DNA from 4 places in the Shewanella sp. Iso12 genome. Region 4 is predicted to be linked to each of the others. Evidence: predicted binding sites of a transcription regulator. Region 4 holds the regulator's gene; each other region holds the start of a gene.
The links. The regulator sigma-54, encoded in region 4, starts transcription at its own class of promoters, with help from an activator protein. The targets are predictions, from matches to a motif close to GTTGGCACGNNNNTNGNNT.
Positions count from the first base shown of each region.

Region 1: HCX89_RS06595 (YccF domain-containing protein) is a predicted target of sigma-54. The motif match lies at 4,251-4,269, and genes of this name have one in related genera.
Region 2: HCX89_RS02510 (flagellar hook-length control protein FliK) is a predicted target of sigma-54. The motif match lies at 3,048-3,066, and genes of this name have one in related genera.
Region 3: fliE (flagellar hook-basal body complex protein FliE) is a predicted target of sigma-54. The motif match lies at 5,997-6,015, and genes of this name have one in related genera.

Region 1 is NZ_JAAUHW010000002.1:581,807-590,170, reverse strand. Features, by position in the region: gene HCX89_RS06620 (ketoacyl-ACP synthase III) at 1-133, shown strand, start outside; gene HCX89_RS06615 (mechanosensitive ion channel family protein) at 240-1,811, opposite strand; gene HCX89_RS06610 (hypothetical protein) at 2,325-2,498, shown strand; gene HCX89_RS06605 (hypothetical protein) at 2,813-3,049, shown strand; gene HCX89_RS06600 (pyridoxal-phosphate dependent enzyme) at 3,051-3,989, opposite strand; gene HCX89_RS06595 (YccF domain-containing protein) at 4,337-4,744, shown strand; gene HCX89_RS06590 (alpha/beta fold hydrolase) at 4,810-5,586, opposite strand; gene HCX89_RS06585 (DUF2817 domain-containing protein) at 5,579-6,607, opposite strand; gene HCX89_RS06580 (ABC transporter substrate-binding protein) at 6,660-7,424, opposite strand; gene HCX89_RS06575 (cytochrome-c peroxidase) at 7,771-8,364, shown strand, end outside.
Region 2 is NZ_JAAUHW010000001.1:565,345-571,807, reverse strand. Features, by position in the region: gene fliG (flagellar motor switch protein FliG) at 1-119, shown strand, start outside; gene fliH (flagellar assembly protein FliH) at 133-1,107, shown strand; gene fliI (flagellar protein export ATPase FliI) at 1,076-2,416, shown strand; gene fliJ (flagellar export protein FliJ) at 2,543-2,992, shown strand; gene HCX89_RS02510 (flagellar hook-length control protein FliK) at 3,140-4,663, shown strand; gene fliL (flagellar basal body-associated protein FliL) at 4,730-5,254, shown strand; gene fliM (flagellar motor switch protein FliM) at 5,281-6,309, shown strand; gene fliN (flagellar motor switch protein FliN) at 6,321-6,463, shown strand, end outside.
Region 3 is NZ_JAAUHW010000001.1:572,513-580,876, reverse strand. Features, by position in the region: gene fliD (flagellar filament capping protein FliD) at 1-957, shown strand, start outside; gene HCX89_RS02565 (hypothetical protein) at 970-1,293, shown strand; gene fliS (flagellar export chaperone FliS) at 1,300-1,710, shown strand; gene HCX89_RS02555 (sigma-54-dependent Fis family transcriptional regulator) at 1,989-3,419, shown strand; gene HCX89_RS02550 (PAS domain-containing sensor histidine kinase) at 3,499-4,563, shown strand; gene HCX89_RS02545 (sigma-54 dependent transcriptional regulator) at 4,560-5,891, shown strand; gene fliE (flagellar hook-basal body complex protein FliE) at 6,069-6,401, shown strand; gene fliF (flagellar basal-body MS-ring/collar protein FliF) at 6,443-8,152, shown strand; gene fliG (flagellar motor switch protein FliG) at 8,145-8,364, shown strand, end outside.
Region 4 is NZ_JAAUHW010000012.1:8,058-16,421, reverse strand. Features, by position in the region: gene HCX89_RS17570 (OmpA family protein) at 1-300, shown strand, start outside; gene HCX89_RS17565 (molybdate ABC transporter substrate-binding protein) at 490-1,281, shown strand; gene HCX89_RS17560 (hypothetical protein) at 1,450-1,833, shown strand; gene mgtE (magnesium transporter) at 1,941-3,305, opposite strand; gene HCX89_RS17550 (HPr family phosphocarrier protein) at 3,389-3,664, opposite strand; gene rapZ (RNase adapter RapZ) at 3,651-4,505, opposite strand; gene ptsN (PTS IIA-like nitrogen regulatory protein PtsN) at 4,502-4,945, opposite strand; gene hpf (ribosome hibernation promoting factor) at 4,948-5,235, opposite strand; gene HCX89_RS17530 (RNA polymerase factor sigma-54) at 5,267-6,730, opposite strand; gene lptB (LPS export ABC transporter ATP-binding protein) at 6,826-7,554, opposite strand; gene lptA (lipopolysaccharide transport periplasmic protein LptA) at 7,551-8,084, opposite strand; gene lptC (LPS export ABC transporter periplasmic protein LptC) at 8,071-8,364, opposite strand, start outside.

The DNA of each region.
Region 1 (8,364 bases), on a different contig from region 4:
CTTGCTGCTGAAATGGGGTGATAGAGTCACGCCGCTGAAGCAGAGCGATGCCAGCCTGCCACCATGTGAGCAGACAGGTATTGAGCTGGTAAAACGCGCGGTAGACTATTTCTGCCATCGCGATAAGGCGTGAGATAAAGCCTGAGCCGAATGACCTGTTTAAAAAAACGGTGCCGTGGGCACCGTTTTTATTGTCATTGTCTACAGGCTTTAGCCTCTGCCGTTTTCAATCTTGGGCATCAGGCCGAAACCGGCCATACGGGCACCATCTTGCTGCCGTGCTCGGCGACAATCGCCATTATCCCCAGCTGCAACTCCTCGGCGACTTCCTGATAAACCGGTAAACTGGTGGTGCCGACATAGGCCAGTACATTCAACTCGAGCCCGGCGTTGCCAAAACCCTTGAAAGTGACCCGCATCGGTGATTCGTCCACCTTCTCATGCTGCTTTAGCAAGGCTTTGATATCATTGATTATCGCCTGCAGCTGTTTGGCATCTGTGCTGTAATCGAGACGTATCTCTGTCTTGAAACGGATTTTCTCCCGCTCTGAAATATTCTCTATCTCCATTTCGGCCAACTTGGCGTTTGGCATATGAATGACAGAACGATCCAGAGTTCTGATGCGGGTACAACGTAGCCCTATCTCCTCCACTGTGCCGCGAACGCCACCGAAATTACCGATATTGCCAACCTTGATAGGCGCGGCTGAATAGAGGGTGATGGTGCCAATCAGGTTTTCTATCGACTGTTTCGAGGCCAAAGCGATTGCCAGCCCGCCAATGCCCATCCCGGCCAGTATAGTGCCGGCATTAAAACCCAGATGCTCAAGCCATAATAAGGTCGCCAAGCTCAGCAGGGCCACCCGCAGAAAATTTCCAAGAGGTCGCAACAAGGAGGCCGCCTGTTTGTTGCCCTTGGCTATCCAGCGCTCCCTAAGGCTGCTCTGTGCCAGCCCCACCAGCGCCCATATCAACCAAACTGTGGCCAGAATAAAGAAAAAGCCTGTGTTGACTATCTCCTGCATCGCAGCGCTCAAGGTACTGTTGGCAAGCATGGCTCTATCGAGTGCCACAGCGGCAAAGAATCGCAGAGGGCCACGAATAAAGGCGCCCAATTCAGCCTTGAGCGGGTGTAATGAACGTGAAAGCGGCCATTGCAGCAACCAGGTCACAGGTACCACGAATAAGAACGCCAGCGCCAGATAGGCCAGCATCATCGCCCATTCCCACAGATTCAGGGTAAACAGGCGTCCTTCAGGAATGTGCTCAATAAACCACTCCACCACAGGGCCATAGCCCAAGGCCTGGTAAAGTTTTGGAAGCTTGGCAACCGTGGCATTGGAAACCTTCCACAGACTGCCGTATTCAGAGCTAGGCACCCGCTGCAACAGGAGCTGATAGGCCTTTTTTTCGGCTTCCAAACGGGCAAATCCCTCCCGATAGGCGGGCAGCTTGTCGTCGGTTTTGCCCTCCGGGGTATCATCCAGCTCTTGCGGGTTGAGCCAGAGATTACGCTCGATAATCGCCAGCAACTGTCTGGCATAGAGCGGCCCCTGCTCCGCTGTCATGCCGGTGGGAAGAAAACGCAGATCCAGATACTCGGCCGCGGTTTGGTAATCCCCGTCTCTGGCGTATTGCATAAAGCCCTGCAGGGCGCCTCTGGGGGTATCCCTGAACAAGGGGTCGCGATACTCATAAGCCGCTGCAGCACTTTGCTCGCTTGGCGTTTCCGGTGCAGGTTCGGCCGCCGGACATAACCCAGGCCAGAGCAACAGAATAAATAATCCTATGCCAATCAACACTCTATTCATTAACGCGCTCCTTGCCACTATAAGATAAAGTACCAATCCATCCGCTGTAAGCACTTCAAGCTGTGTTCAAGCCAGAGTACACCAGGGAGCTATTGGCACCTTTAGCAAAAAAGAGTAGCAGAAACATGTAGTTCCGGATATATCGGCTCAGTATTTATACTGCTTGACTTATAGCCAACTGTCGATATAATTGCCGACGATATTAAGGTACCCTCAGCTCGTCCCATCTCGCTCCAGGCCGCTTAAGTAAATTCGTTCAGTTAACAATTCCTGAGTTTAATTGAAATGTCACACAGCTGTGGTGAACTCTGTGCTGCGGCGATGGTCTGATGTTCTACTGACACCCGGAGTGTATTTTTGCACTTCAGTCTGTCGGGGGCTTGATAAAGGCTGACAAACTGAGTACATTCAATAGTCAACCAACGCATCTTTCGCAATAAATGCTAAGGATTTTCTATAGTTAAGATTGTATATGCCAATATCGGCGCTAACAGAAAATAAGGAGTGTGGCCTATGTCATACAAAGTAAACGGACATGAAATCACAGTAAATTTCCCTGTAGATTCAATTTCCATCAACAAAAACTCAATCGCCTTTACCGACAGCAAAGGCAAGAAGAAGCAAACCTTCTCAAAGCGTACAGAAACCCTCAAGTTTATGAAGTGGTTGCTGAGCGCCAATAAGTAAGACTGTCGAAATACCCACTCGATACCCCTATCCTCTCACTGTATCGAACGCTCAGGCAGATTGGACTGTTATCCAGCAGCAATCGGGTAGAACATCACATTTGGTCAAGGCCTTTTCCCGTGATCCCGGGAAGCAGCCTGACCAAATGGCGATAAACAGTAAATCAAGCGCCAGATCATTCTCCAACCCTTCCACTTGAATTAAGCTGATGCTTAACAAACTTATCTGTCGGTGTTGCCTTGAATCAATCCATCACAGCCACTAAAAGCAGAGCGACTAAACCCGGCTCCATTAAACCGAATACCACGGAAGCGATGCGCTCATTGCTTAGCGAGATCCGGCGCTGTATTCCACTGGACTTGCCGGAAGCCAGCCTATGCGGCGGGAAATGCCTGGGTTGCTCCAAGAAAATGCTGGAGATGTTGGACACTGAGGTATGCTTTTGGGAGTCCCGTCTCGATGACGAGGTGCCTGGGCTTGCCGATCTCAAATCCTTGCAGCGCTTGGCTGAGCGCACTCATAAGATCCTCAAGCGCAACCAGCTGGTCTGAATCAGCCGTATTTACGCCTGTATCTGGGAAGCATGGACTCATTGCCAAGGAGCCCCCCCTGATGCAGATACAACACCTGGCTGTGGCCCTCACGTCGCAAGAAGTCGAGCAACACTTGCCAGCCGAGCGGATCGTACAAGAGCTCAAAGCGGATACCGCTTTGCTCCAGCTCTTGCCAAAGTTGGTAAAACTCGGGGTAACACTTGCCAAAATGATACTTGCGTTCGGGTGTAACAATAGTTGGATGCAATGCCTCATCGGGCGATAACTCAAGCAACTGGGTCTTGAGGTAACTGTCTCCGCCGACCACGGCGCAAGTCAGCACTTCAATATCAGCCTGTTGCTCACAAAAATACTTCTGTAGAAACAGTGCTGTTGTACCTGTCCCCGATGGCAAAAACAGCTTGAGGTTATGGGCAGCCTGTTGCTGCTGCCACTGTAAAATCTCGGCGCCCAACTGAGCCACGCCGTATTCGGCATAACTACAGCGGCCCCCTTCAGGAACAAACAGGCTGTGCTCACACTCAGGCACAATATGCTGCCTGACAAAGTCCTCCAGGGTCATGCCGGTCATCAACTCGGCCTTGGGCGTATTCTTTACAGCAATCACCCGTGCGCCCAATTCCAACGCGGCGCGATAGTTACCCAGGGGTTGCCGCTGCAACCATTCCGGCAGGTGATCCACATAAAAGTCCAGCTGCCAACCTTTGAGTTTGGCCAGCGCCGCCATAGAGTAGAGTGAGTTGGCCTGGGCCGAGCCATAACCTATCAGGCGCTTGATACCGGGAAAGTCGTGGTCGAGGAAATAACGGAACTTGCGCGCCTTATTACCACTGAAACTGGGATGAAGCAGATCATCGCGCTTGATAAACAGCTGATGACCTCGAAACTCAAAGGCTTGAACTGGGGTTTTATCCAGTTTGAAATCGGCTAAAGACATGGCACTGGCGATATATTTCAAGGCTAAGGTGTGCAAGGGATGGCTATTGTATGTGTTTGCCGCCAAGGAGGACAGGATTCAGGCCACAAATCCTCACAGGCACCCGTTGGCTTTATGCCGACTAAGTGATGGCTTGGAGGCTAATCCTTTGCGGCTCCACTCTGTGATGATTATCGCTACTTATTGGTATAAATCACCAATCGCCGCCATCTGCCTAGGCTCAGAAATGGCAATATCCAATATTATTCAACATGTTATAATTATGGCACGCTTCTAGCTATTAATCGAAATATCCCAAGCTTTACAGCAAAACTGTGTGGCTGATCCGCCATTTAAAGGAGCACTCAATGGCTATTTTGCGTCTTATTTTTAATATTGCCTGGTTTATTCTTGGCGGCTTTGTCATGGGGCTGGCCTGGTGGTTTGTCGGCTTGCTCTGTTTTATCAGTATCATAGGTATCCCATTCGGCCGCGCCTGCTTTGTCATAGGTGAACTGGCATTCTGGCCCTTCGGTCAGGAACATATCAGCCGCGACAGGCTCTCTGGCCGCGAAGACTTGGGCACCGGCGCCCTGGGTATGATCGGCAACATTATCTGGTTCCTGCTGTTCGGGATTTGGCTGGCGATAGGCCACCTAACCCACGCCCTGGCCTGCTTTGTCACCATCATAGGCATACCTTTTGGCATTCAGCACCTAAAACTGGCCTTGCTTTCTTTAACGCCCATAGGCAAGACAGTGGTTGCCTCTCATTAATCACAAAGCCCAGGTCGGATATCTGACTCGTTTTCGACCTGGGCTCCGGCTTTACCCAAACAAGTCTAGGGCATTTGTCGACTCAAACGCTGCACCAACTCCAGCAATAACTCAGGCCTATCCAGCGCCACATCATGCCCGCAGCGGCAAAAAGGAATCGGCTTTTGCCGATATTTGGCCGCCAGGCGAACGCTGCACTTGGGCGAAACCAGGTGATCATCACAGCCATAAACAATGGTTGCCGGCACCCACAGCTTAGCCGGGGAGCGAAAGCGGGCCGAGGCAACAATTTGTCGCAGGCCATTGGCGAGTGTGGTTTTGGCCTCAAGCGCCAGTTGGCTCCAGAAACGGCACAGAGACTTGTCTTTGGCATGAGCAAGGCTGGTAAGCGCTAGAATCGTCGCCTCGCGCCATTGAATGCCCTCGCCTTTGACTCTGGAGCACAAGGCTCGTAGCAGGGCTTGCAGCCGAAATCTCTGATACCAAGGCGAAAGATCGGCGGCGCTGCTGTTGAGCAATAACAGCCCCTCAAGCTGAAATCCCTTTTGGCGGCCGGCTTCAGTGTCATTTTTCCCGGCAAGTGTCATGGCCACCATGGCGCCCATGGAGATAGCCAATATTCGGCATTTACCCACCTTGCGCCGTAACATTTCATCTGCAACAAAGTCGGCATAATCCTGAATATCCCAGGGACTGGTATCCGCCACCCTATCGCCATTTCCCGGCAGATCGATGAGCTCCACCCGAAACCCCGCCGCCAGCAGATTATCGGCAAAGGCCTGCCAATGACGTTTATCGCGCATCAAGCCGCGGATCATCACCCAGGTTTGCTGCTCAGTCATGACTTGGTTTCTCCGCCGCTTGTGGATACCAAAAGTTTCGTGCCTGATAATCCAGGTGATGCCGATGAAGTTCAGGCAGTTGCTCCAGTACCTGAGCATACCCCACATCGAGCAAGAACTGCATCAGGGTAAAGTGGCGCCGTAAAATACGCTGCAGCCTGTGCTGCTTTTGAGGGTTGAAATAACCGGAGAAACGCAGCAATTGCCTGGGGTTCTTTTTGACCCAGGCCCAGGAGCCCATTTCCAGCGTTAAGGGCAGGAAAGGCACTTGGGGGTTACAACTGACCAAATAATCCCAAATATCACCGTGGGTGCGATAGAAGCGGCTTTGGGGCGCAATATGATAGTGACAATGATGGGGGTAGCTCATTTCGAACAACTGCTTTAGATGATACACCTCCCCCAGGCGGGCAAAAGGCGTATCCTTACAGGCAAAGGGAAACCAGATATGGTCCACCAGGCCAAAACCTGAGTGAGCATCGAGCACAATCAAGCTGCTGCCGCGGGCTATAAGTTCATTACTGTAGTCAATAATCGCCCGGGTCTCGGCTTCCAATTGATTGCTGCGGCCCCGATACCAGGGAAGATGGCGGGAAAGCCGTTGACCGCCGACCATAAAAGTCACTGAGCCGCGGGCATCTATGGGAGCATTGCGCATCAAATCGACCCCATTGCCATTGGCACGGGTTCCCCTGATAAGGCCGATGGGATTCAACACAGGTACAAACGCCAGCCGTATCTGAGTTAACATCAGCTGCAGATGTTTATCCCAACTGCAGCGGGTCAACAAGCTGCCAAGAAGCGCCAGTATCACCTGGCTGCCGATACGCTCTACCCCGTGAACACCGCCGACGAACAGCACTGTGGGCACCCTGGCATTTGGGTTCCCCAGCTCCAGCGCCCGCACATCGAGCGACTTACCGGCAAAGCCGACTTGGGCCAAAGACCTGGCGTTCAAATGTTGCTGGTATTTATGCTCCAGTTCGGCAAGCAGTTCAAGCTCATAGGCACTTTCTGTCACAGACCCGTCCATCTGGGGTAAAGTGCTCAATTTAGCCGCTTTGGATGACAACTCAATGATACTTTAAGTGTTGCTCCAATATGCTCTTGGCATCAATTCGGGCCAATCCCTGGTCGAAAATATCCCGCCAACGTTGCCCCTCTTCGGAATTTCGAAAAGCCACCAGCAAGCCCTTGCTGGCCAGCAATTGCCGATTCAGTTTAAGCTTGCCTTCCAACTCCTCCATCCCCTTTTGCCGCAGCAGGTAACGATAAACATTGGCGTCGATCACCACGGCATCAATTCTGGCGGCCGCCAATTTGCGAAGGTTTTGTTCATCGGAATTGGCCAGCTCGAAGGGTTGCCGGCCTGAGTCCATGGCCCGGTCCAAGCTCTCGGTATTAACATAGCCCTTTACCACTCCGAGATTGTAACGCTGCAAGTCCTGCAACTGTTGCCAGCTCACAGGCCGCTGGGATTGCTCCACCAGTGCCAATTGACTGAAGCCAAAGGGCTTTGAAAAGATAAACTTATCGCTTTGGTGATAATACTCGGGAAAGTAACCAAGATAGGGTGAACCAGGCATGTCTGCCAATTTAACCGCCCGGCTCCAGGGGTAGAAATTGACTTTGAGGTCATGGCCCATGGCAGCGAGTGCTGCCTTGACCACGGCAACACAAGCCCCCTGTTGTTCCAGCATCTGACCAGTGTAGGGTGGCCAATTAAGCGAGCTCAGTTGCAGAGTGTCGGCGCGAGCCACAGGGCTGCCACTATAAAGTAACAACAGGAGAACGAACAGCGCGGGCCGGCCGAAAAAGGTGATTGAGGTTCTTGCCATAGTATCACTCCGTTTGCCAAGGCCAGTCCCATAAGCATTCAGGAAGTTAACAGAGTATAGCTTGTCGATGTCAGTCAGCCACAGGCTCTAATAAGCGCTGCCAGGAAGATAAAAGTATCGCCCTCAGCACACTTTTACCCAAAGCGTGATGCAGGATGAAAATGTGAGAAAAGTCGATTCAGACAAGATAGCTAAAGCAAGAGGTAAAAACCGCGGCAATCATCACAAAAAATCCATCTAAATCAACGATGGAGCCAATCGATATTAACAGCTGTCAAAGCCCCTCTCCCATCACTATGATAGACAAATAACCACACACAAAGTAAGCCTATTAGAGGTGATAGCAATGAGATATCAAGCACTGGTCATGGCTGTAACGGCAGCCCTCGGGATGACTGCGGCTCAGGCGGCTGAGCCTATCGAAATTATCAAGCCGGTGAAAATCACCGAGCCGGAAAAGGTCGAACTCGGAAAAATGCTTTACTTCGAACCCAGATTATCAAAATCCGGGTTTATCTCCTGTAACTCATGTCACAACCTTTCCATGGGAGGGGTCGACGCCCTGCCAACCTCAATCGGTCATGCCTGGCAAGAAGGTCCTATCAACTCGCCTACCGTATTGAACGCTGATTATATGTTGGCACAGTTCTGGGATGGCCGCGCCAAAGATCTCAAGGAACAGGCCGCAGGTCCTATAGCCAATCCTAAAGAGATGGGCTTTACTCATGAGCTGGCGTCCGAAACCGTTGCTTCCATGCCGGCTTACCGTGCCCGCTTCAAGCAGGTTTACGGCTCTGAAGAGGTCAATATCGACAGGATCACAGATGCAATTGCCGCCTTTGAAAAGACGCTGGTGACCCCCAACAGCGCCTTTGACAAATATTTGGAAGGCGACAAAAAGGCCATCAGCGCCGAAGCCAAAGCGGGTTATCAGCTGTTC
Region 2 (6,463 bases), on a different contig from region 4:
GGCCAATTCGTATCAGCGAAGTGGAAGTGGCCCAGAAAGAGATATTGTCCATCGCCCGTCGCTTGTCCGATGCCGGAGAGATTATGCTCGGTGGCGGCGGCAGTGAAGAATTCCTCTGACAGGCGAGTTTGAATGACAGACAAAAAGGTGTCCCACAACATTTTACCGCCGGATGAAGCGGACGAGTTTGTTAATTGGCAGTTGCCCGATGTGGGTGACGCCATGCCGCTTAAGCCGAGTAATCTGTTTGGCTATAAGCCTGGACGCATAGAGCCCAAGGCCGCCGAAGAGGCTGTATCACCACCGACTTTGGCTGAAATCGAATCTATCCGCGAGCAAGCCGAGCAGGAAGGTTTTGCCGAAGGCAAGGAACAAGGGCTGGCCAAAGGCCTGGAGGAAGGCCGTCTTCAGGGCTTGGAACAGGGGCACAGTGAAGGTTTTGCCCAGGGGCTTGAGCAAGGCCGGGAAGAAGGCTTGCAACAGGCCGCCGCCATGATAGAGCGTTTCGATGCCTTGCTTGCTCAGTTCGAGGCGCCGCTGGCGCTGCTGGATACCCAGATAGAAGAATCGTTACTGACCTTGGTCGGCACTTTGGCGCGCAACCTCATAGCCCATGAGCTGAAGACCCACCCGGAACATATACTGGCGGCGCTCAGGCAAGGGATAGATGCCCTGCCACTCAAAGAGCAGAAAGTGAATCTGCGTTTGCACCCGGAAGATATGGCTTTGGTCAGCGAGCTCTACGGTGAAGAGCAACTGACACGTAACCGCTGGACACTGGAAGCCGATCCCGGCCTCAATCGTGGCGATTGTGTGGTGGACAGCCAACGCTCGCAAGTGGATATGCGCTTGGAAACCCGTTTGGAAGGGGTGTTTGCCAATCTTGAAGCCGAACAATCCATGTTGGCGAAAAAGGCCGCCCAGCAGCAGGCCGCAATAGACGATAGGCCAAGCCCGCCGCCACAGGACAGCGAGCAGGAGCAAACGCTTGCCGATGAACAAACAGCCGCTATGAGCGACAAGGCCGAGACCGCAAGCCAAGAGGGCGAACAGCCCAGCGAAGGAGACACTCATGATGCAGCAGCGCCGAAGCCAACTGCTGAGTGAACTCAAACACTTGGCCGAAAAGCAGGCGCCGTTTCAAGCGGTTGCCAGCGGCCAGTTGGTGCGGGTGGTTGGTCTGACGCTGGAAGCCAGTGGTTGCCGGGCGCCGGTCGGCAGTCTCTGCGCCATAGATACCATGGCGGGTAAGCTTATTGCCGAGGTGATAGGTTTTGACGATGAGCTATTGTATCTGATGCCGGTGGAAGAACTCAGGGGCGTGCTCCCCGGAGCCAAAGTGATGCCGCTCGGTGAGCAAACCGGGCTCAGTGTCGGTTTGAGTCTTCTTGGTCGGGTGCTGGACGGTAACGGCCAGCCGCTCGATGGTATGGGCGCCATGCACACAGACGAACAAGCCTCGCGCCATAGCCCGGCAATCAATCCCTTGGCCAGACGGGCGATTACCGAACCGCTCGATGTAGGCGTCAGAGCCATCAACGCCATGCTTACCGTGGGCAAGGGCCAACGTATGGGGCTCTTTGCCGGCTCCGGCGTGGGTAAGAGTGTGCTCCTTGGCATGATGACCCGCGGCACCACGGCCGACATTATTGTGGTTGGCCTGGTGGGGGAGCGTGGCCGGGAGGTGAAAGAGTTTATCGAAGAGATCCTGGGCGCAGAGGGGCGGGCCCGCTCTGTGGTCATAGCCGCCCCGGCCGATACCTCCCCCTTGATGCGCCTTCGTGCCTGCGAAACCTCGACTCGGATAGCCGAGTATTTTCGCGATCTCGGCTATGACGTCCTGCTGTTGATGGATAGCCTGACCCGTTACGCCCAGGCGCAGCGGGAAATCGCCCTGGCGGTCGGTGAGCCGCCGGCAACCAAAGGGTATCCGCCTTCAGTATTTGCCAAGTTGCCCCGTTTGGTGGAGCGCGCCGGTAATGGTGGTGAAGGTCAGGGCTCGATCACTGCCTTCTATACTGTGCTTACCGAAGGGGACGATCAGCAAGATCCCATTGCCGATGCCTCGCGGGCCATTTTGGACGGTCACATAGTGTTGTCACGGGCCTTGGCCGACTCAGGGCATTATCCGGCGATAGACATTGAAGCTTCCATCAGTCGGGTGGCACCCATGGTGATCAGCGAGGCGCACCTGGAAGCGATGCGGCGCGTCAAGCAGGTTTATTCGCTCTACCAGCAAAACCGGGATCTGATCTCCATTGGTGCCTATTCCCAAGGCTCGGATCCGCGTATCGACAACGCCATACGCCTGCAACCCGCCATGAACGCCTTTTTGCGGCAGGGGATGCGCGATGCCATCAGTTTCAGCGATTGCCAGCAGATGTTGGGGCAGCTTGCTGCCCAATGTAAGGTGTAATGCAATTCAGTGCAGGAGTTTGCGTGCTCGATAAAAAATTCAGTGACAATAGGGGGGTAGCCTGATCTCAATAGAGCGCCGGGTTAAGGCCCGCAAGGCAGGCAATTTTAAGGAATAATACTACAGATGGCGAAACCCGATCCTTTGCACACAGTGTTGAAACTGGCGGTCGAAGCCGAAGAGCAGGCAGCACTGCAGCTTAAAGCCGCGCAAATGGAATGCCAGAGGCGTAAGTCTCAGCTGCAGGCGCTGCAGGAATACCGTCTCGACTATATGAAGCAACTCGATGCCCAGCAGGGGCAGAGCATTGGCGCCTCCTATTACCAGCAGTTTCATCGATTTGTGCGTCAGGTAGATGATGCCATAGGGCAACAACTTGCCGTGGTCGCCGAGGCCGATAAGCAGCGGGGCTATAGACAGCAACATTGGCTGGAGAAGCAGCAAAAGCGTAAGGCGGTGGAGATGTTGTTGGAGAAAAAAGCCCTGCAGGCCGAAGCCAAAGCCGCCAAACAAGAGCAGAAACTCATTGATGAGTTTGCTTCCCAGCAGTTTTTCCGTCGTAAGCTCAACCATTGAGCCCATTCCTACATCCATTCCCGGACAATTCCTTAATATTCATTCTAAATTTTTTATTGGCGTGAATTTTGCTTTGTTTGAGACAGAGACATTAATTCTGACTCGGCCTATCTTTATCTATTGAGGGCCTAGGTGCTGGAGGAAGGCATGCAGCAGTTATCCAATATCCTGATCGGCAATGCGGGCGGCAAGGGAGTCTCCGCCACAGATGCACTACAATCTACTGATAACGAAGCTTTTTTCGCCGCTTATCAACAGGCGCAGGCCAAGTTCTCGTTCGACTCGCAAGGCGCCAAGCCGGGATTTACCGCTGGCAGTCTTAACAGAGAAGGTGCTCAAGCTGAGCAGGCCGTCGATGTCTCGCTTATTCTGGGGCAAATAGCCATGGGCAAGAAATTGCCGTCTGAAGACGGCACCATAGTCACCGAAGTGGATGAGGTGAGCCTGCTGAAACAGATTGCCGCTCTCACCGGGCTCAAAGAAGATGAGATCAAGGCCATGTCTCCCGAAGAGCAGATGAAGCTCTTGGAAAACCTCAAGCAGGGGAGTGCCGAGCTTGGCATGGTAGTGACAGATAGTCTGGAAGGCGCAGAGGTGATTGCCGCTGACGAAGGCGACGAGAGTGAAGAAGACAGTGCCAAACTGGCCGATACTGATGAGAAAGCGGCAAGCAAAGGCGATAGCAAAGCAGAGGATGAAACTATAGATGCTCCTTTGCTGGCTCTCGACAAGGCGGCTGCAACAGCGGAAAAGGCCAAGTCTCAGGAAGGCGAGCAACAAATGGGTTGGCCGGATGCTGATAAGTCAGCGCGTAAGGCGGCGACTCAGGATGGTATGGCTGCTGTGGTTCGTGAAGCTGTGCTCAATGCCGCTGAGGAAAAGAGTGACAAGATCTTGGCGCAAAGCGCAATTGCCGAGAAGGCCAAGACAGATACTACCGGCAAGTTGGGTGCTGCGGTGGCCGCGGCGGCAACGTCTGTCGGCGCTGACGGCAAGAGTGACAAAGCTACGGCCAAGGATGTTCTCGCCAGCTTACTTAAGGCTGAGGTGAAAGGTACTCAGACTGCTGCCGAGGTACGAAGCCCTGTGAGTGACGCCATACATCAGGCGCTCAAGGGCGATGCGGCATCAACCCAGACAGATATCAGCCCGTTTCAGCAACAGCTGCATCAACAAGGGTTGCAGCCTCCACAGAGGGGAGAGATGGCCCAATATCAACTGTCATTGAGGCAGGGGATGGAGCAATCACTGCAAACCGCCGATATGGTGCAGCGTTTTGCCCCCGTGATGCGGCAGCAGTTGATTACCATGGTCAGTAATGGTGTGCAGCAGGCTGAGATTCGTCTCGACCCACCAGAGCTTGGAGCCATGATGGTCAGGGTTCAGGTGCATGGTGATCAGACTCAGGTGCAGTTCCATGTCACCCAACCACAAACCCGGGATATGCTGGAACAGGCCATGCCCAGATTGAGAGAAATGCTGCAGGAGCAGGGAATGAACCTGGCCGATAGCCACATCTCTCAAGGTGGTCGGGAGCAAGGCGAGCAGCATGGTGGCAATGGCGGTGGTTTTGCCCAAGAGGGTGCCAATGGTGAAATTTCCGCCGAAGAAACGGCACAAAGCACAAATCACACAACAAGTTATGGCTCGGGTATAGATTATTACGCCTGAGCAGGTAACCTATAGGGATGGTATTTTTCCGCGGGCATTGCGGTTGATTAAGGGAAAGGGTAGAGAATGGCAGAGCAAGAAGAGCTTGAGCTGCAAGAGGCGCCGGCGCCCAAAAGCAAAAAGAAACTCTTTATCTTCGGCGGCATTGGTTTGGTGGTGTTGCTGCTGGTCGGTGCTGGCTTGTGGTTTTTCCTGGGCGGTTCAGATGACACTGCGGTCGATGCGGCCGAAGGTGAGCAGGTAACCGAAGAAGCTCAGGCCAATAACAGCAGGGAAGCCTTCTATGTGGCCATGCCCAGACCATTTCTGTTCAATCTGCCGGGGGCTAACCGTTCCAGGCTGGTGGAGATAAAGGTACAGCTCATGGTGCGTGGCAGTGATGACGATGTCACTCTCAAGAAGCATATTCCCTTGATTGAAGATGCACTGCTGACCACTTTCAGCGGTGCCGATGTTGAAAAGCTCAGCAGCCAGGCAGGTAAGGATGAGCTCAGACAGTTGGCGCTGCTCAATGTACAAAACACACTGCAACCGGTTACCGGCCGTAAAGTCGTTGAGAAAGTGCTGTTCACCGGCTTTGTGATGCAGTAACAGGGACAAGAGGCGAAGGCAATATCGTGAGTGATTTATTAAGCCAAGACGAAATTGATGCGCTGCTTCATGGCGTGGACGACGTCGAAGAAGAGGATGCCCAGGAGTCGGGACACGACGCCCAATCCTATGACTTTTCTTCACAGGATCGTATCGTCCGTGGCCGGATGCCGACCCTGGAAATTGTCAACGAGCGCTTTGCCCGTCACCTGCGGATCAGTATGTTCAACATGATGCGCCGGGCAGCCGAAGTCTCCATTAACGGCGTGCAAATGCTCAAGTTTGGTGAGTATGTGCACACTCTGTTTGTGCCAACCAGTTTGAATATGGTGCGCTTCAGTCCACTCAAGGGGACGGCGCTGATTACCATGGAAGCCAGATTGGTGTTTATTCTGGTGGATAACTTCTTTGGTGGCGATGGCCGCTTCCATGCCAAGATCGAAGGGCGGGAATTTACCCCGACAGAGCGGCGCATAGTACAGCTGTTGCTGAAGATTATCTTTGAAGATTACAAAGATGCCTGGGCGCCTGTGATGGATGTCGAATTCGACTATCTGGACTCAGAAGTTAACCCGGCGATGGCCAACATTGTCAGCCCAACCGAAGTGGTTGTGGTCAACTCTTTCCATATTGAAGTGGACGGCGGCGGTGGCGATTTTCACATTACCATGCCCTATTCTATGATTGAACCCATCCGGGAACTGCTGGATGCCGGGGTTCAAAGCGACAAGCAAGATACCGATATGCGCTGGTCTCAGGCGCTGAAAGACGAGATCATGGATGTCGAAGTGGGGCTGGATGCACGTCTGCTTGAAAAAGAGATGACTCTCAGGGAAGTAATGGAGTTCAAGGCCGGTGATGTGATCCCGGTTGAGTTGCCTGAGCATATAGTGATGAAGATTGAGGACTTGCCTACCTACAGATGTAAGCTGGGGCGGGTAAGGGAAAACCTGGCGCTGAAGATCTGCGACAAGATCCCGCGTCCGGAAACGGTCAAGACCGAACTGCAGCTGGTAACCCGCAAGGGTAAATCCAAGGATATCTCGGATATATAAGGTGATAGAGAATGAGTACTGAAGAGATGGACGATTGGGCTGCCGCCATGGCCGAGCAGGCTGAAGAGGAGGCCAAGGCGGTTGATTTGGATGAGCTCAAGAGCGATGCCAAACCCTTGTCTGAAGAGGAAGCCGCCAAACTGGATACCATTTT
Region 3 (8,364 bases), on a different contig from region 4:
GTGGAAGCCACAGATTCGCTTGAAGATATTGCCAAAAAAGTGAATGCCAATGCCGATAATTCGGGGGTTACCGCCACTGTCATTACCAGTGATGCCGGCAGCCGTTTGGTATTCAGCTCCGACAAAGAAGGCACGGATAACCAGATAAGCGTAACCGCAACTGATACTTCAGGTACCGGGCTTTCAGATATGTTTGGTGCCGGTAATCTTGAAGAGATCCAGGCTGCCAGCAACGCCGTACTCTATATTGACGGCCAGAAGCTGACCTCCCAATCCAATGAAGTGAAAGACGCCATCCCCGGCGTGACGCTCAACCTCACTGATGCTGATGTCAACAAGACCACCAAGCTGACCATAGCTCAGGATACCGATGCGGTTAAAGAAAACGTCAAAGGTTTTGTTGATGCCTACAATAGCCTGATCACCTCGATAGAAAAGCTCTCGGCCTATGATGTAGACAAAAAAGAGGCTGCAGCGCTGCAGGGGGACTCCATGATCCGCTCACTGGAATCTCAGTTACGCTCCGGGATCAGTGACAGGGTGGCGACGGCCGACGGTACTATTGCACTCTATGATATTGGCATTAAAACCGACAGATATGGCAAACTCTCGATTGATGATGCCAAGCTTGATGAGGCCATCAAGACCAATATGGACGGGGTCGAAGCGCTGTTTTCCACCAAGGATACCGGCCTAGCCAACGCCATGGATGAATTGGCCACGACCTACGTCAAGGCCGGTGGTGTAATAGACACCCGCAATCAGGCCTATACCGGCGATAAGCAACGTCTTGCGGATCAGCGTGAGGCCTTTGCCCTTAAAATGGAGTTGCTGGAAGCCAGATTGACCAAGCAGTTCAACGCCATGGATCTGGTGGTTGGCCAGTTGTCAGCACAGGGACAGAACGTTATCGGTGCCCTGAACTCCTTGCCGGGTGTCGTCAAGAAGAGTAGCTGATTGGGATAAAAGATGCAGGTAACTGAAGAACTGAATCAGATCAACGAATTGTTGCGCCGGGCTCTGGATTGTTTACTGACAATTCCCGCCGAGGATGAAAAAACTGACGAGTTGGTCTCTAATTTGCAAGAGCTGGTAAGCAGGCGTCAAACTTTGCTCCAGACCCTGATAGAGGAAGTGCAGAGTCCTGAGTTGCTAGAGGAGCAATTGGAGCTGACTGCCACTTTTGAGCAGCATGCCAAAGCGATACGCCAACAAAGGCAGGAGCTATTGGCGCTCAGGAGTCAGAACAAACGTCAGGTCAATGTTTACAAGTCTATAGATGCAAATAGGTAGGTATTTATGAGAGGGTCGCTACAGTCTTATCGTAAGGTGTCATTGGAGAGTGAAATCTCAGTTGCATCACCGCACAGGATCATTCAGTTGATGTTCAACGGCGCATTGGAGCGTATTGCCCAGAGTCGTTACGCCATAGAGCAAGGCGACCAGTCGTCCAAGGGAATTTTCATCAACAAGGCGATTGGTATTATCACAGGTCTCAGCAACAGCCTGAATATGGAAGCCGGTGGTGAGATAGCCAAGAATCTCAGCAACCTTTACGACTTTATGCTGCGGCGTATCTCTGAGGCCAATCTGAATAATGATGTTCAGGCGCTGGATGATGTTGCGGCCGTGCTGCGGGACATCAAAGAAGCCTGGGATGCCATTCCCGCTGATAAACATCACCTTACGGCTCACGAAGAAAACCGTTGAGTTATTAACCATTCGAGATAAAGGCGCCTTTGGCGCCTTTTTGACTTGCGCCATTTAATTGACGATATTAGCTCTTAAGTGCTGAATTTGGACTAAAATCAGGAAGGGTTAGGCAGAAAAGCCATCCTAGGCTTGCTTATATCGTGCCGATAATACAATATTCAGCATTGCTACAAATTTAGCTGAGTATGTGAAGAAAGCATTGCCAGACTTTCCAGAGCAACTAACACTAATAATTAATGCGAATCCATAATTGCCAAAGCTTAGCGGCCCACTGAATGATGCATACAGATCAACGAATTTTACTTGTCGGAAACCCCTCTGAGCGCACCAGTCGCTTATCTTGTGTTTTAGAGTTTATTGGTGAGCAAGTGGAAGTTGTGGCTCCCGAGGCTATCGACGCGCAATCTCCGGAAACTCGATGTCGGGCCATGATATTGGTCAGTGACGGCATAGAGGACGAGGCGCTGCAGTCACTGATGCTTAAACTGCCATGGCAGCCTATGTTGCTGTTGGGGCACAGCAATGCCAATCCTTCCAATCTACTCGGCAAGATTGAAGAACCTCTCAGCTATTCCCAACTGACCGAACTGTTGCATTTTTGCCAGGTCTTTGGTCAGGTCAAGCGGCCACAGGTACCAACCAGTGCCAACCAGACCAAGCTGTTCCGCAGCCTGGTAGGGCGCAGCGACGGCATTGCCAATGTGCGCCATCTGATTAACCAGGTTTCGGGATCTGATGCCACTGTGCTGGTGCTCGGGCCCTCTGGTACCGGCAAGGAAGTGGTCGCCCGTAATATTCATTATCTTTCAGAGCGTCGCGATGGCCCTTTTATTCCGGTCAACTGCGGCGCCATTCCACCTGAGCTGTTGGAAAGTGAACTGTTTGGCCATGAGAAAGGCTCCTTTACCGGTGCTATCAGTGCCCGTAAGGGACGTTTTGAGCTGGCCGAAGGCGGCACCCTGTTCCTCGATGAGATAGGTGATATGCCGCTGCAGATGCAGGTCAAGCTGCTGCGGGTGTTGCAGGAAAGAGTATTTGAACGTGTGGGTGGCAATAAGGCGATTACCGCCGATGTGCGAGTGGTAGCTGCGACCCACAGAGATCTGGAAACCATGATTGAAGGCGGTGAATTCCGCGAAGATCTCTTCTATCGCCTCAATGTGTTCCCCATCGAAATGCCACCTCTGTGTGAGCGTCGGGATGATATTCCGCTGCTGCTGCAGGAGTTGGTCAGTCGGGTATTCAACGAAGGCAAGGGACGGGTGCGCTTTACCCAACGCGCCATCGACTCTCTCAAGGAACACGCCTGGTCGGGCAATGTCCGCGAGCTGTCCAATCTGGTAGAAAGGTTGACTATCCTCTATCCGGGCGGCCTGGTCGATGTTAACGACCTGCCGGTCAAGTATCGCCATATCGATGTGCCCGAGTATTCGGTCGAGGTCAGTGAAGAGCAACTGGAACGTGATGCCTTGGCATCCATCTTCAATGACGAAGAGCCGGTCGATCTGCCAGAGACCCGTTTCCCCAGTGAGTTGCCTCCGGAAGGGGTCAATCTCAAGGATCTCTTGGCCGAATTGGAAATCGACATGATACGTCAGGCGCTGGATCAGCAGGACAACGTCGTTGCCCGCGCCGCTGAAATGCTGGGTATTCGCCGCACCACCTTGGTGGAGAAAATGCGCAAATACGGCATGAGTAAAGACTAAGCTACTGATAATTTAGATTTTTAAATTGGCATAAACTCTGCATTAACCCTGTCAGCATCGTATTTTTGACGGGGTTAATATGTCTGCAAGCCCACTGGCTCAGCTCGAAACCATCTCTCATCATGGCCGCGAATGGATCCCGATAAGGGAAGCCGCCAATATGTCCAATCGTATGGAGCATATTTTGCAGGCCATGCCTTCGGGCGTCGTTATCCTCAACGGTGACGGCTTGGTCAGTGAAGCCAACCCGGTTGCCGAATCTTTGTTGGGTGTTCCTCTGGTTGGTCAGCGCTGGCTGACTATCATCAATCGCGCCTTCGCGCCGCAAAAAGACGATGGTCATGAAGTTTCCCTGCGTAATGGCCGCCGGGTGAAGCTGGCGATTACGCCTCTGACCCCGGAGCAGGGGCAGCTGATTATGCTGACCGATCTCACCGAAACCCGACTGTTGCAGCAAAACCTTTCCCACCTTGAACGCTTGTCTGCGCTCGGGAAAATGGTCGCCACTCTGGCGCATCAAATACGCACCCCTTTGTCTGCCGCCTTACTCTATGCCGCCAACTTGGGCAGTCCAAGGCTGGATGCCGGCTCCAGAGAGCGTTTTCAGGGCAAATTACTCGACAGGCTTTCCGAGCTGGAGCAGCAGGTCAATGATATGTTGTTGATTGCCAAAGGTAAGCAAGAGGAAGCCTGCGATAGAGTGCCGTTCTCGACGGTGCTGGAAAAAGTCATGGCCAACTGTGAGCCCATCGCTGCCAGGCAAAACGTTGCATTGAGTCTGCAAATTGAAGGCGATAGCGAGATGCTGGTCAATCTTCATGGCTTGAGTTCTGCCATCAATAATCTGGTGATCAATAGCCTGGAAGCCGGTGCCACAAGAGTCATTTTGCGCCTGAGCTGCGAACAGGCACTGCGCCTCGATGTGATAGATAACGGCAAGGGCCTGGACAGCAAGATGCAAAAGCAGGTGCTGGAGCCTTTCTTCACCACCAAGCGTCAGGGTACAGGGCTTGGGCTGGCGGTGGTGCAGTCAGTGGTGCGCAGCCACGGCGGCAAATTGGACCTCAGCTGTAAGCTGGGTGCAGGTTGTACCGTCACGCTGACATTCCCGTTAACGACAGACTCTCAAGGAGGCGTGGCATGAGCGAAGCAAAAATTTTGTTGGTGGAAGACGATGCCGCGCTTCGGGAAGCACTGCTCGATACCTTGCTGCTCGCCAGTTATGAGTGCGTCGATGTCGCCAGCGCCGAAGAAGCGATAACCGCTTTGAAAGGTAATCGTTTTGATATGGTGATAAGCGATGTGCAGATGGAAGGTATCGGCGGTATGGGGCTGCTGGATTATCTGCGTCAGCAACATCCGCAGCTGCCGATCCTGTTGATGACAGCCTATGCCACCATCGACAATGCCGTCAGCGCAATCAAGCTGGGGGCCGTGGATTATCTCGCCAAGCCGTTTGCCCCTCAGGTATTGCTCAATCAGGTGAGTCGCTATTTACGTCCCAAGGTGGTTAGCGGCGGCCCAGTGGTGGCCGATGAAAAGAGCCTGGCCTTGCTGGCACTGGCGCAGCGGGTGGCCGCCTCAGAAGCCTCTGTGATGATAAGTGGCCCCAGCGGTTCGGGTAAAGAAGTGCTGGCTCGCTACATTCATCAGCACAGCCAAAGGCCTGACGGGCCTTTTGTGGCGATTAATTGCGCCGCCATCCCGGAAAATATGCTGGAAGCCACCTTGTTTGGCTACGAGAAAGGCGCCTTTACCGGGGCTTATCAGGCTTGCCCCGGTAAGTTTGAACAGGCTCATGGCGGCACTCTGTTGCTCGATGAAATTTCCGAGATGGAGCTGGCATTGCAGGCCAAGCTGCTGCGGGTGCTGCAGGAGCGCGAGGTTGAACGTTTGGGAGGCCGCAAGACCATCAAGCTCGATGTCCGGGTGCTGGCAACCTCCAACCGGGATCTGAAAGAGATGGTGGCCAAGGGCGAGTTTCGCGAAGACCTTTATTACAGGATCAATGTGTTTCCGCTTGCCTGGCCGGCACTGAACCAAAGACCGGCGGATATCATCCCGTTGGCCAAACATCTGTTGGCGCGTCACGCTGAAAACGCGGCGATTAACCCGGTGCCAGTTCTCAGCGATGCTGCGGTGCGACGTTTGTTGGCCCACCGCTGGCCGGGGAATGTCCGTGAGCTGGATAATGTGATCCAGCGGGCGTTGATCTTGAGTCAAGGGCAGATAGAAGCGGGCGATATTATTATCGATTTGCAGGATGTTGCTCTGGGAGAGACCACGGCCCCGGAAACGCCTGAAGCGCTCGGTGATGAGCTCAAGGCTCAGGAGCATGTGATTATTCTCGAGACTCTGGCCCAGTGTCAGGGCAGTCGCAAACTGGTGGCAGAGAAATTGGGGATCAGCGCCCGCACTCTCAGATACAAGATGGCGCGCATGCGCGAGATGGGCATAGAGGTGCCCGCCTGAGTCATCTCCAAAGCGGCCGTTAGGCCGCTTTCCAATTCCATTGTTTTTCTTCAGGCCCTGGGTGAATTCAGGGCGTTTACTTAGCTTAACTTTGACTATTCCATTTTTGGCAAACTAATTGCATAGAGTCTGGTAACCCAGATTTTTCGTCAATTCGCTGACGACAGGAGTGAGAAGATGCAAATAGGTGCCAATTCTTTATTGCAAGAAATGCAATCACTTAAAGGTGAAATTGCCCCAACGGGATTTCAGTCTTCGCCTGTACGCCAGGTGGGCAATACCACAGGAACTGATTTCGGCCAATTACTGGCCCAGGCCGTAGGCAATGTCAGTGAGTTGCAAAGCACATCATCCAATCTGGCCACCCGGCTGGAGATGGGCGACACCACAGTGTCTCTGTCTGACACTGTCATTGCCCGCGAGAAAGCCAGCGTCGCATTCGAGGCCACAGTGCAGGTGCGCAACAAGCTGGTCGAAGCCTACAAAGAGATTATGAGCATGCCTGTTTAAGGCATGCTTGCATCACAGATCCCGGATAACAGGAACGCACCGTGAGCACAGAATTAGTAGCAGGATCCAATGTTTCCGCCGGTGGAACAACGCTGGAAGGGGTCCAACAGGAAAACAAGTCGGGTGTATTGGGCTCCCTCGGGGGAGTGGATATGCTGCGGCAGATCACCATGATCCTGGCATTGGCTATCTGTCTGGCTCTGGCGGTATTTGTGATGATCTGGGCCCAGGAGCCAGAATATCGGCCACTGGGCAAGATGGATACCCAGGAGATGGTGCAGGTACTCGATGTGCTGGATAAGAACCGGGTACCGTACAAGATTGAAGTCGATGTGATCACTGTGCCTGAAGACAAGTATCAGGACGTGAAGATGATGCTGAGCCGCGCCGGCATAGATTCCAGTGCCGAGGCCAAGGATTATCTGAGCCAGGATTCCGGCTTTGGTGTCAGTCAGCGGATGGAACAGGCCAGGCTGAAGCAGAGTCAGGAGATGAACCTGGCGCGGGCGATTGAAGAGCTCAATAGTGTCAGCCGTGCCAAGGTGATCCTGGCGCTGCCGAAGGAAAATGTGTTCGCCCGCAATCGCGCCAAACCCAGTGCCACAGTGGTGGTCAATACCCGTAGGGGCGGTTTGGGACAGGAAGAGGTTGATGCGATAGTCGATATCGTTGCCTCAGCGGTTCATGGCATGGAACCCAGCCGGGTTACAGTGACAGACTCCAACGGCCGCTTGCTGAACTCAGGCAGTCAGGATGGGGTATCTGCCCGCGCCAGACGCGAGCTTGAGCTGGTGCAGCAAAAAGAAAACGAATACCGCACCAAGATTGACTCGATTCTGATGCCGATCCTCGGTCCGGAAAACTTCACATCCCAGGTGGATGTCAGCATGGACTTCACCGCGGTCGAGCAAACTGCCAAGCGTTTCAATCCGGATCTGCCATCACTTCGCAGTGAAATGACAGTGGAAAATAACAGCGTTGGTGGCAGCAGTGGCGGCATCCCCGGAGCCCTTTCCAATCAGCCGCCGATGGAGTCCAATATTCCTGAAAACGCTGCCGATGCTACAGAAAGCAGCAGTGTTACGTCAGGCAACAGCCATAGGGAAGCGACCCGTAACTTTGAGCTGGATACCACCATCAGCCATACCCGTCAGCAGATAGGTGTAGTACGCCGGGTCAGTGTCTCAGTGGCGGTCGACTACAAGGCAGGTGCTGCCGGTGAAAATGGTCAGGTCGCCAGAGTGCCTCGCACAGGTGAAGAGATGGCCAATATCCGTCGCTTGCTGGAAGGCGCCGTTGGCTTCAACAGCCAAAGGGGCGACATGATAGAAGTGGTGACTGTGCCCTTTATGGATCAGCTGGTTGAAGACCTGCCTGAGCCACCTCTGTGGGAGCAGCCCTGGTTCTGGCGGGCGATGAAACTCGGCATAGGTGCCTTGGTGATTTTGGTGCTTATCCTGTTCGTGGTGCGTCCCATGCTCAAACGCCTCATCTATCCCGATGGCCAGAATATGCCGGATGAACCTGCGCTGGGGCACGAGCTGGCAGATATTGAAGATCAGTACGCTGCCGACACCCTGGGTATGCTCAACCGCCCTGAAAGTGAATACAGCTATGCCGATGACGGTTCGATTCTGATACCGGATCTGCACAAAGATGATGATATGATTAAGGCCATACGTGCTCTGGTGGCCAATGAGCCTGAACTGTCCACCCAAGTGGTGAAGAACTGGTTGCAAGAAGATGCCTGAAAAAAAAGCGGATAAACCAGCCGAGAGCGGCTTCGATGTCAAGAATCTCAACGGGATTGAGAAGACCGCCATTTTGTTGCTGAGTCTCAGTGAAGCCGATGCGGCCTCTATTCTCAAACACTTGGAACCCAAACAGGTTCAAAAGGTGGGTATGGCCATGGCGGCCATGCAGGAGTTCGGCCAGGAGAAGGTGGTTGCGGTTCACAAGCTGT
Region 4 (8,364 bases):
GATCTCAGTAGCGGCGCCATGCGGGTATTGGACAGCGTAGTGCTGGTGGCCAAGGAATATGACAAGACTCAACTGAATGTAGTGGGTTATACCGACAGCAGTGGCTCTGAGTCCTACAACCTGAGATTGTCACAGGTTCGCGCCAGTGAGGTTGGTAATTACTTGATCCGTAAAGGTGTATCCGGACAGCGGGTATTGACCCAAGGCCGAGGTGAGGCCAGCCCAATCGCTTCCAATGCCACCCCTCAGGGACGGGCACAGAACCGTCGGGTAGAGATTATTCTTAGTCCTCTCGGCTAAGATTTTAAGTTTAAGGGTCGCTTAGGCGGCCCTTTTTATTGGGTCAAATTGTCCCTTTCTTCGGTTCTCCTTGTCAGATGGCGTGATCTTGAGGGGAATTTATGACAAGTTTTGCCGTGGTGCGTTGATTTGTGATGCGGTTTGGTTGAGTTTAGCGGCATCTGTATCTTATACACCGGAGAAAAATAAATGAAAAAGAGCGTCTGCTTACTCGCCCTGTTACTGCCCGCCTTCTCTCAGGCGGCGGATCTGGAGTTCAGGGCCGCGGGAAGTTTGAAGACCGCCATGACGGATGTTATCGCCAGTTATCAGGCCGATGGCGGCGTTAAGGTCAATGCCCAGTTTGCCCCTTCAGGCTTGCTCAGAGGCCGAATTGAAGAGGGCGAAAAGGTCGACCTGTTTGCTTCGGCCAATATGAAACACCCACAGAAGCTGATGCAGGAAGGCAAGGGCGCGCCTGTGGTGATGTTTGCCCGTAACCGCCTGTGCGCCCTGGCGCAAGATAATGTTCCTCTGACGACAGAGAATATGCTGGATACTCTGCTGGACAGCAAGATCAAGCTGGGCACCTCCACTCCCAAGGCCGACCCTGCCGGTGACTATGCTTTCAAGGTGTTTGACCGCGCCGAAGCTATCAAGCCCGGTAGTCAAGCCAAACTGGCGGCCAAGGCCTTGCAATTGACCGGTGGCGCCGACAGTGCCAAGGCGCCGAAAGGCAAAAATCCCTATGGCTGGGTGATGGCCAACAAACAGGCGGATGTATTTTTAACCTACTGCACCAATGCCGTATTGGCCAAGAAAGAAGTGCCTGATCTCAAGATAGTGGCGTTGCCCGAGTCGCTGGCAGTGGGTGCCAACTATGGCATGCTGGTGCTGGATAAAGCCGACTCTGCCGCCTGGCCGCTGGCCATGTATATTCTGTCTCCCAAGGGGCAATCCATTCTGGCCTCTTATGGCTTTGAAGCACCGCTTAAGCCCTAAATCTCTATCCGGCGGAAGCGGGTTTTACTCTGGAGATGTGCGAGTCAGTTGCTCTGAACTGACTCGCACTCTCTTTATGGGTATTTCACATTTTTTTGGCCAAATCAGCTTGCACAGGCAATTATTATCCTTCTAAAGTAGGGCATTATGTCCTTGCCAGGGGGGAGCATGCTCGAAACCAAAGGCTTACCGATAGCGACAGATTATCTCGGCGACGAGGTGAGATTTATCCGCCTTTGTTATGACAGTCAGGGCTTGGATATCGAGCTGAGTGTTGAGGGCAGCCGGGCATTGGTGCACTTTGACTCTGTGGTTGGCTTTCGGATGCTGGATGAAGGCGATCTGATGGAGTTCTGGACCGAGTGCAGCCTCTCCAATGGCTGGTTGTTCCGTATCTCCAACGGTGGCTGGTATCGCCAGGAGGCCGAACGCAGCGGCTTTATGGCTAGCGCCAATCTCAAGTTGCAGGAATATCTACTGGTGAGCCGCAATGAGTGTGTCTCTGTCTTCTGTGAACAGGATGAACCCAAGGTGCACTGGCTTAAGGACTGACCCGCGATCTTCCACAGTCAGAGGGCGAGCCTGGTCGCCCTCTGCTATTTCTGCAATTCATCAAGGCAAGAGCTTCAGCAAGCCTTCAGCCCATTAGAAACATAGCTTCAGCTCATTAAAACGAGAGTCGCCAACCCCAGGAAGGCGAACAGGCCTATTACATCCGTCACAGTCGTCAGCACCATGCCGCCGGCCAGCGCAGGGTCTACATTGAGCTTTTTCAGGATCAGCGGAATACTGGCACCTGCGAGACCGGCTACCGTCATATTGATCAACATGGCGCCGCCAATAAGGGCGCCGAGTGCCAGATCGCCTTTCCAGATCCACACGGCAGTGAATACCAGCGTCGACCACAACAGGCCATTGAGAAAGCCGATGGCTAATTCCTTGCCGATAAGCCAGCGGGAGTTGCTCTGACCTATGTGGCCGAGGGCGATACCGCGGATCACCAGCGCCAGTGTCTGGTTACCGGCAACGCCGCCCATGCTGGGCACTATGGTCATCAGAATCGCTATGGTGGCAAATTTTTCCAGCGTGCCTTCAAACATATTGCTGACCGAGGCGGCCAACAAGGCGGCAAACAGGTTGAAGGTCAGCCACAAAGAGCGGCGAAAGGCGCTCTTGAACACGGGACCGAAGGTGTCTTCATCATCGTCCATCCCCGCCATACCCATCATGGAGTGTTCGGCGTCTTCACGGATAACGTCCACCACGTCATCAATGGTGATCCGCCCAAGCAGATGGCCTTCACTGTCGACCACTGGCGCCGAAACCCAGTCGTGACGCTCAAACAGTTGGGCCACTTCATTGTCCGGCATGGTGACGGGAATACTCTCAAGCTCGGGATCCATTATGCTGCGGATCCCGGCGGTGGGGTTACAGGTCAGTAGGGTGGAGAGCTTGACGCCACCGAGCAAAATATCGCGTCTATCTACCACGTAGAGGGTATCTGTGGCTTCGGGCAGCTCGCCCCTTTGGCGCAGATAACGCAGCACCACATCGACATTGACGTCAGGCCTCAGGGTCACGGTATCTGTATTCATCAGACTACCGGCGCTGTCTTCCGGATAAGAGAGCGCCTGTTCGACCCTGGCCCTGTCCTGGGCACTCATGGAGTGCAGTACCTGTTTGTAGAGTGTATCCGGCAGGCTTCGCAGCACGTAGGCCAGATCATCGGTATCCATACCCGCGGTCGCTCGTGCCAAACGCTCAGGACTCATCAGGCTGATCAGCTGGTCTTTCATATCTTCACCCAGCTCTTCGAGGATCTCGCCGCTCTGCTCCTGATCCACCAGTTGCCAGAGTACCTGACGGGTACGCGGCGGTGAAGATTCGAGAATAAAGGCGATATCCGAAGCCGTCATTCGCTGCAGCATGTCGCGCACATGCACGAACATACCACTGCTAAGAGCTTGGTTTAGTTGAGTAAGACGTTGTTCTGTCAGCTCTTGGTCGAGCGCTTCTATTGGCATGCAGTTCCCCCTGTGATGCAAAGCGAGGATATGTTACCTCAAGACAGGGGTGTTATAGAAACAAAGAGTGCAGCGCTAAGGCTTTAGCTGGCTTCGTCGAAACGGGCGTTGATCAGGGCGCAGATAGCGTCCATCGCGGGTTCGGCATCCGGGCCTTCGGCGATGAGGCGAATACTCTTGCCTTGACCGGTTTCCAGCATCAAGAGCCCAAGTACACTGGCGGCCGAGGCTTTTTTCTCGCCTTGGATCAGGGTGATATCGGCTTCGAACTCGCTGGCCAGCACCGCCAGCTTAGTGGCGGCGCGGGCGTGCAGGCCCAGCTTATTGACTATGGTGACTTCCCGTTCAACCTTTGCCATTACTCAGCTCCCGGTGACGGGCCTGTACCTTGTGTTTGCTGTTGCCAAAACGCTTGGCGAGCTGCTCAGCGACATAGACAGATCTATGCTGGCCGCCGGTGCAGCCTATGGCTATGGTGAGGTAACTGCGGTTGTTGCGTTCCAGGTGCGGCAGCCAGGTTTCCAATAGATTTTCTATCTGCCAGATAAACTTGTTCACCAGTGGCTGGCGGCTGAGAAACTCCTGCACAGGTTCATCCAGCCCGGTCAGCGGTCTGAGCGCCGGCTCCCAGTGAGGGTTGGGCAGAAAGCGCACATCAAACATGAAGTCGGCTTCCTGGGGCATACCATGCTTAAAGCCGAACGACTCGAAGTTGATCACCAGTTCTTTATCGACACTGCCAAGCAGAATTTCCCGCACTGTGTCACTGAGTTCATAGATGTTCAGCGCCGAGGTGTCTATGTAGTGATCCACCAGTTTCGACATAGGTTCCAGCAGCTTGCCTTCGAGCTTGATGGCGTCCTGTAGTGAGACTTTGCTCTTGGACAGGGGGTGCAGTCTGCGGGTTTCGCTGTAGCGCTTCAGCAGCACTTTATCGGAGGCGTTGAGGAAGAAGCTGGTCAGTTGGGTGTTTTCCGGCAAGGCCGCTAACTGTTGTTCCAGCACTTTTTCCTGATCCGGCATATTGCGCACATCTATGCTGATGGCGACCAGATCATTGCTGCCACGGAGGTTTTCCAACAGGCTGCCTATCATGGGCAGGGGGAGATTATCCACACAGTAGTAACCCAGGTCTTCGAGTACCCTGAGGGCAACGGATTTTCCGGAACCGGAGCGGCCTGAGACTATGGCGAGTTTCATCCTGTGATCACCTGATAGAGTTCTGTTTCGTCGCTGGATTTTCGCAACTGCTTGAGTATCGCCTTATCGCTGAGCTTTTCAGCCATGGCGGACAGGGTACTCAGGTGTTGCTGACATTGATCTGCGGGCACCAAGAGGGCGAACAGTATGTCCACCGGCTGGTTGTCTATGGCATCGAAGGCGATAGGCTCTTCGCATTTGACCAGCACGGCAATCGGCTCTGTAATGTCCGGTAGTCTGCCATGCGGAATCGCAATACCATTACCTATACCTGTGCTCCCCATCTTTTCGCGGGCCAAAAGGCTTTCAAAAATCGCTTGAGAGGAAAGGGTGGGGTACTGGGCGCTAGCGAGATCGCTAATCAGCTCCAGTACCTTTTTCTTACTGCCCGGAGTGGCACAGGTAGTGCACTCCGGCCGCAGGATGGTACTCAGTTCCATCGTTAGTGTTTTGTCAGCTTTTCTTTGTGTTTAATGACCTGACGATCCAATTTATCAATCAGAACGTCGATGGCGGCATACATGTCGGCATGTTCAGAAGTTGCATAGACTTCGCCGCCTGTGAGGTGGATCTTGGCTTCGGCTATCTGTTGCAGTTTTTGTACATTGAGCACAACGTGCACATTATTGATCTGTTCGAAATGGCGTTCAAGTTTAGAAAACTTACTTTCCACGTAGTCACGCAGTGAGTCGGTGATCTCGATATGATGTCCTGTCAGGTTGATTTGCATAGAAAGATTCCTCCAATTTCCAACTGTGGATTTATAAACTCTTACGCTGGTTCGACGGTGGTATCATCATAGCCTCGCGATACTTGGCTATGGTGCGTCTTGCAACGTTGATTCCCTGTTCTGCCAGAAGTTGCGCCATCTTGCTGTCGCTCAAAGGCTTCTTCTGGTTTTCCGCTGCCACGAGCTTCTTGATAAAAGCCCTGATCGCCGTGGAAGAGCATTCTCCGCCATCTTCGGTGCCGACATGGCTGGAGAAGAAGTACTTCAATTCAAATATTCCCCTGGGGGTATGCATATACTTTTGAGTGGTGACCCTGGAGATGGTCGATTCATGCATCTCGACCGCCTCGGCAATATCGTTGAGCACCATGGGTTTCATGGCTTCTTCACCATATTCAAAAAATCCCTGCTGGAACTGCACTATACAGTTGGCCACCTTGAGCAGGGTGTCGTTGCGGCTCTCCAGGCTCTTGATAAACCATTTGGCTTCCTGAAGATGACCACGAATAAACTGGCTGTCTGATTGACTGCGGGCGCTACGAGCCATGGCAGCATACTGCTGATTGATCCCGAGTTTGGGCATACAGTCCGGGTTGAGTTCTACTACCCAGCGGCCGTTTTTCTTCCAGACGCTGACATCAGGGATCACATATTCCTCGTCCATCGGCTGCACCAGCAAGCCGGGGCGGGGATTGAGACTCTGGATAAGGTTGATGGCGTCACGCAGCTGATCTTCCTTGAGCCTGGTCTTGCGCATCAGGGTGCGGAAATCACGGGCGGCAATGAGATCCAGATGTTCGTCAATCAACAAGCGGGCGTCGGCCAGATGCGGGGTGTCTGCGTTGAACTGTTGCAACTGGATCAGCAGGCATTCGCGCAGATCTCTGGAGGCGATGCCGACAGGATCGAAGTGCTGGATCCGCTTGAGTACTGCCTCGACTTCATCGAGCTCAATCTCAGGGTTGCCCATGGCTTCGAGGATCTCCTCTGTGCTCTGGGTCAGATAACCCTGCTCGTCGATGGCATCAATAATGGCGGTGGCAATGGCGTCGTCGGTATCGGAAAACGGGGTCAGGTTCTTCTGCCATTCCAGATGTTCATAGAGCCCTTCGCTGGTTTCCCCCTGGAAGGGCATATCATCTTCACGGCCCATGGCCGGCCCGGAGGCGCTGGCGGCGGTAAAGACTTCGTCCCAGGTGGTATCCATAGGTAATTCATCCGGCATAGACTCATTGTTCAATGCCTCTGAGGTTTCTACCGTGGAACCATCTTCCTGCTTGGCGCTCAACTCGCCGGCGTCGTTTTCCTTGTGGTTGTCGTCGATAGCGTCATCCTGGTTGTCCTCGGCCATTTCCAACAGAGGGTTGGCTTCCAAGGCTTCCTGGATTTCCTGCTGCAGCTCAAGGGACGACAGTTGCAGCAGGCGAATAGCCTGTTGCAACTGAGGTGTCATGGTCAACTGTTGACCCAGTTTGAGCTGGAGTGACGCTTTCATTATACCGCTAATCCCTACTCGTTATTTTTCAAGGAAAAAATTCAATAATAACAAACTATAATACCCGGAATTGCCACCGGATGACATGATCCTAACTATAGCCTGAATTGTTCGCCTAAGTACACAGCACGCACTTGCTGGTTGTCCAAGATTTCAGCGGGTGTGCCCTCGGCGATCAACTGCCCATGGCTGACTATGTAGGCTCGCTCACAAACGTCGAGTGTTTCGCGAACATTGTGGTCTGTGATCAGCACTCCCAAACCGCGGGACTTAAGCTGTTCGATGATTTTCTTGATATCGATAACTGAGATGGGATCCACACCGGCGAATGGCTCATCCAGCAGAATGAACTGTGGATTGGCGGCCAATGCCCGGGCGATTTCCACCCGGCGGCGTTCACCGCCGGAGAGGGACATCCCCAGGCTGTCACGTATGTGGGTAATATGGAATTCTTCCAGCAACTGTTCGAGCTGTTCCTCGCGCTTGTCGCTGTTGAGTTCTTTGCGGGTTTGCAGCACGGCCATGATGTTGTCATGCACCGACAGCTTGCGGAAAATACTGGCTTCCTGTGGCAGGTAGCCTATGCCTTTACGGGCTCGCAGGTGCATGGGATCCAGGGTCAGCTCGTCGTCGTCAATGAAGATACGGCCCTTGTCACTCTGTACCAGCCCAACCACCATATAGAAGGTGGTGGTCTTGCCAGCCCCGTTGGGGCCCAGCAGCCCCACGATTTGGCCGGTATTGACCGACAGGCTGACGTCTTTGACGACGTTGCGCTTTTTGTAACTCTTTGCCAGATTCTGTGCCGTCAGGGTGCTGGTCATTGCGGCTCCTGCTGCTGTTCTTTCTTGTTGAGATCCTGATAGTTTTCTGGCTGGATAACAGTGGTTACCCTGTCTTGGCCTTTGCCGCTGCTTTCCGCTTCCAACTGCTGCTTGTTGATGTCGTAGACTATCTTCTCGGCGGTCACTTCACTGCCGTCCTGTTCTACTTTGGCCTGGCCCAGCAGGGTCATGATACGGCTGTCTATGTTGTAGTGGATCTCTTTGGCCTTGGCACTGGCCAGACGGCCGTCTTCCAGTTTCTGGGTATAGGTAGCGGGTGAGCCCTTGGCCACCAGGATCCGTTCGCCACTCTTGTCTTCAGTGTAAGCCGTGAGTTCATCGGCCAGCAGTTTCAAACTGCCCTGGGTGACTGTGACAGGCCCGCCGTATACCACACGCTTGTTTTTGATATCGGCAAACTGATTGGCGGCGCTGATCTGTACTTTTTGCAGCAGATCTTCTTCAATGGCCACCGCCGACAGGCTTGTGATGCACAAGAGGGCACCGATAAAAAGCTTACTTGGTTTCATAGGTTCCTTTCACCTGACTGGTCAGCTTCACTTGCTGAGCATTGAGATCGGCGTACAGGCCGGATCCCTTGATATTAAAGTCTTTGCCTTCGATCAGGATCTCGCGATCTGAGGTCATGATCATGGTGTCCAGATCCAGCTCCACATAACTGGTTTTCAGGCTCTGGATCGGTTCATTGGGGCTAATGGCGTCGATGATAACATTATTTTCAAGTACCACTCGGTTACTCTTGCGATTGAGCCTGCCTTCGTTGGCAGACAGACGCCACTGTGCCTCGCC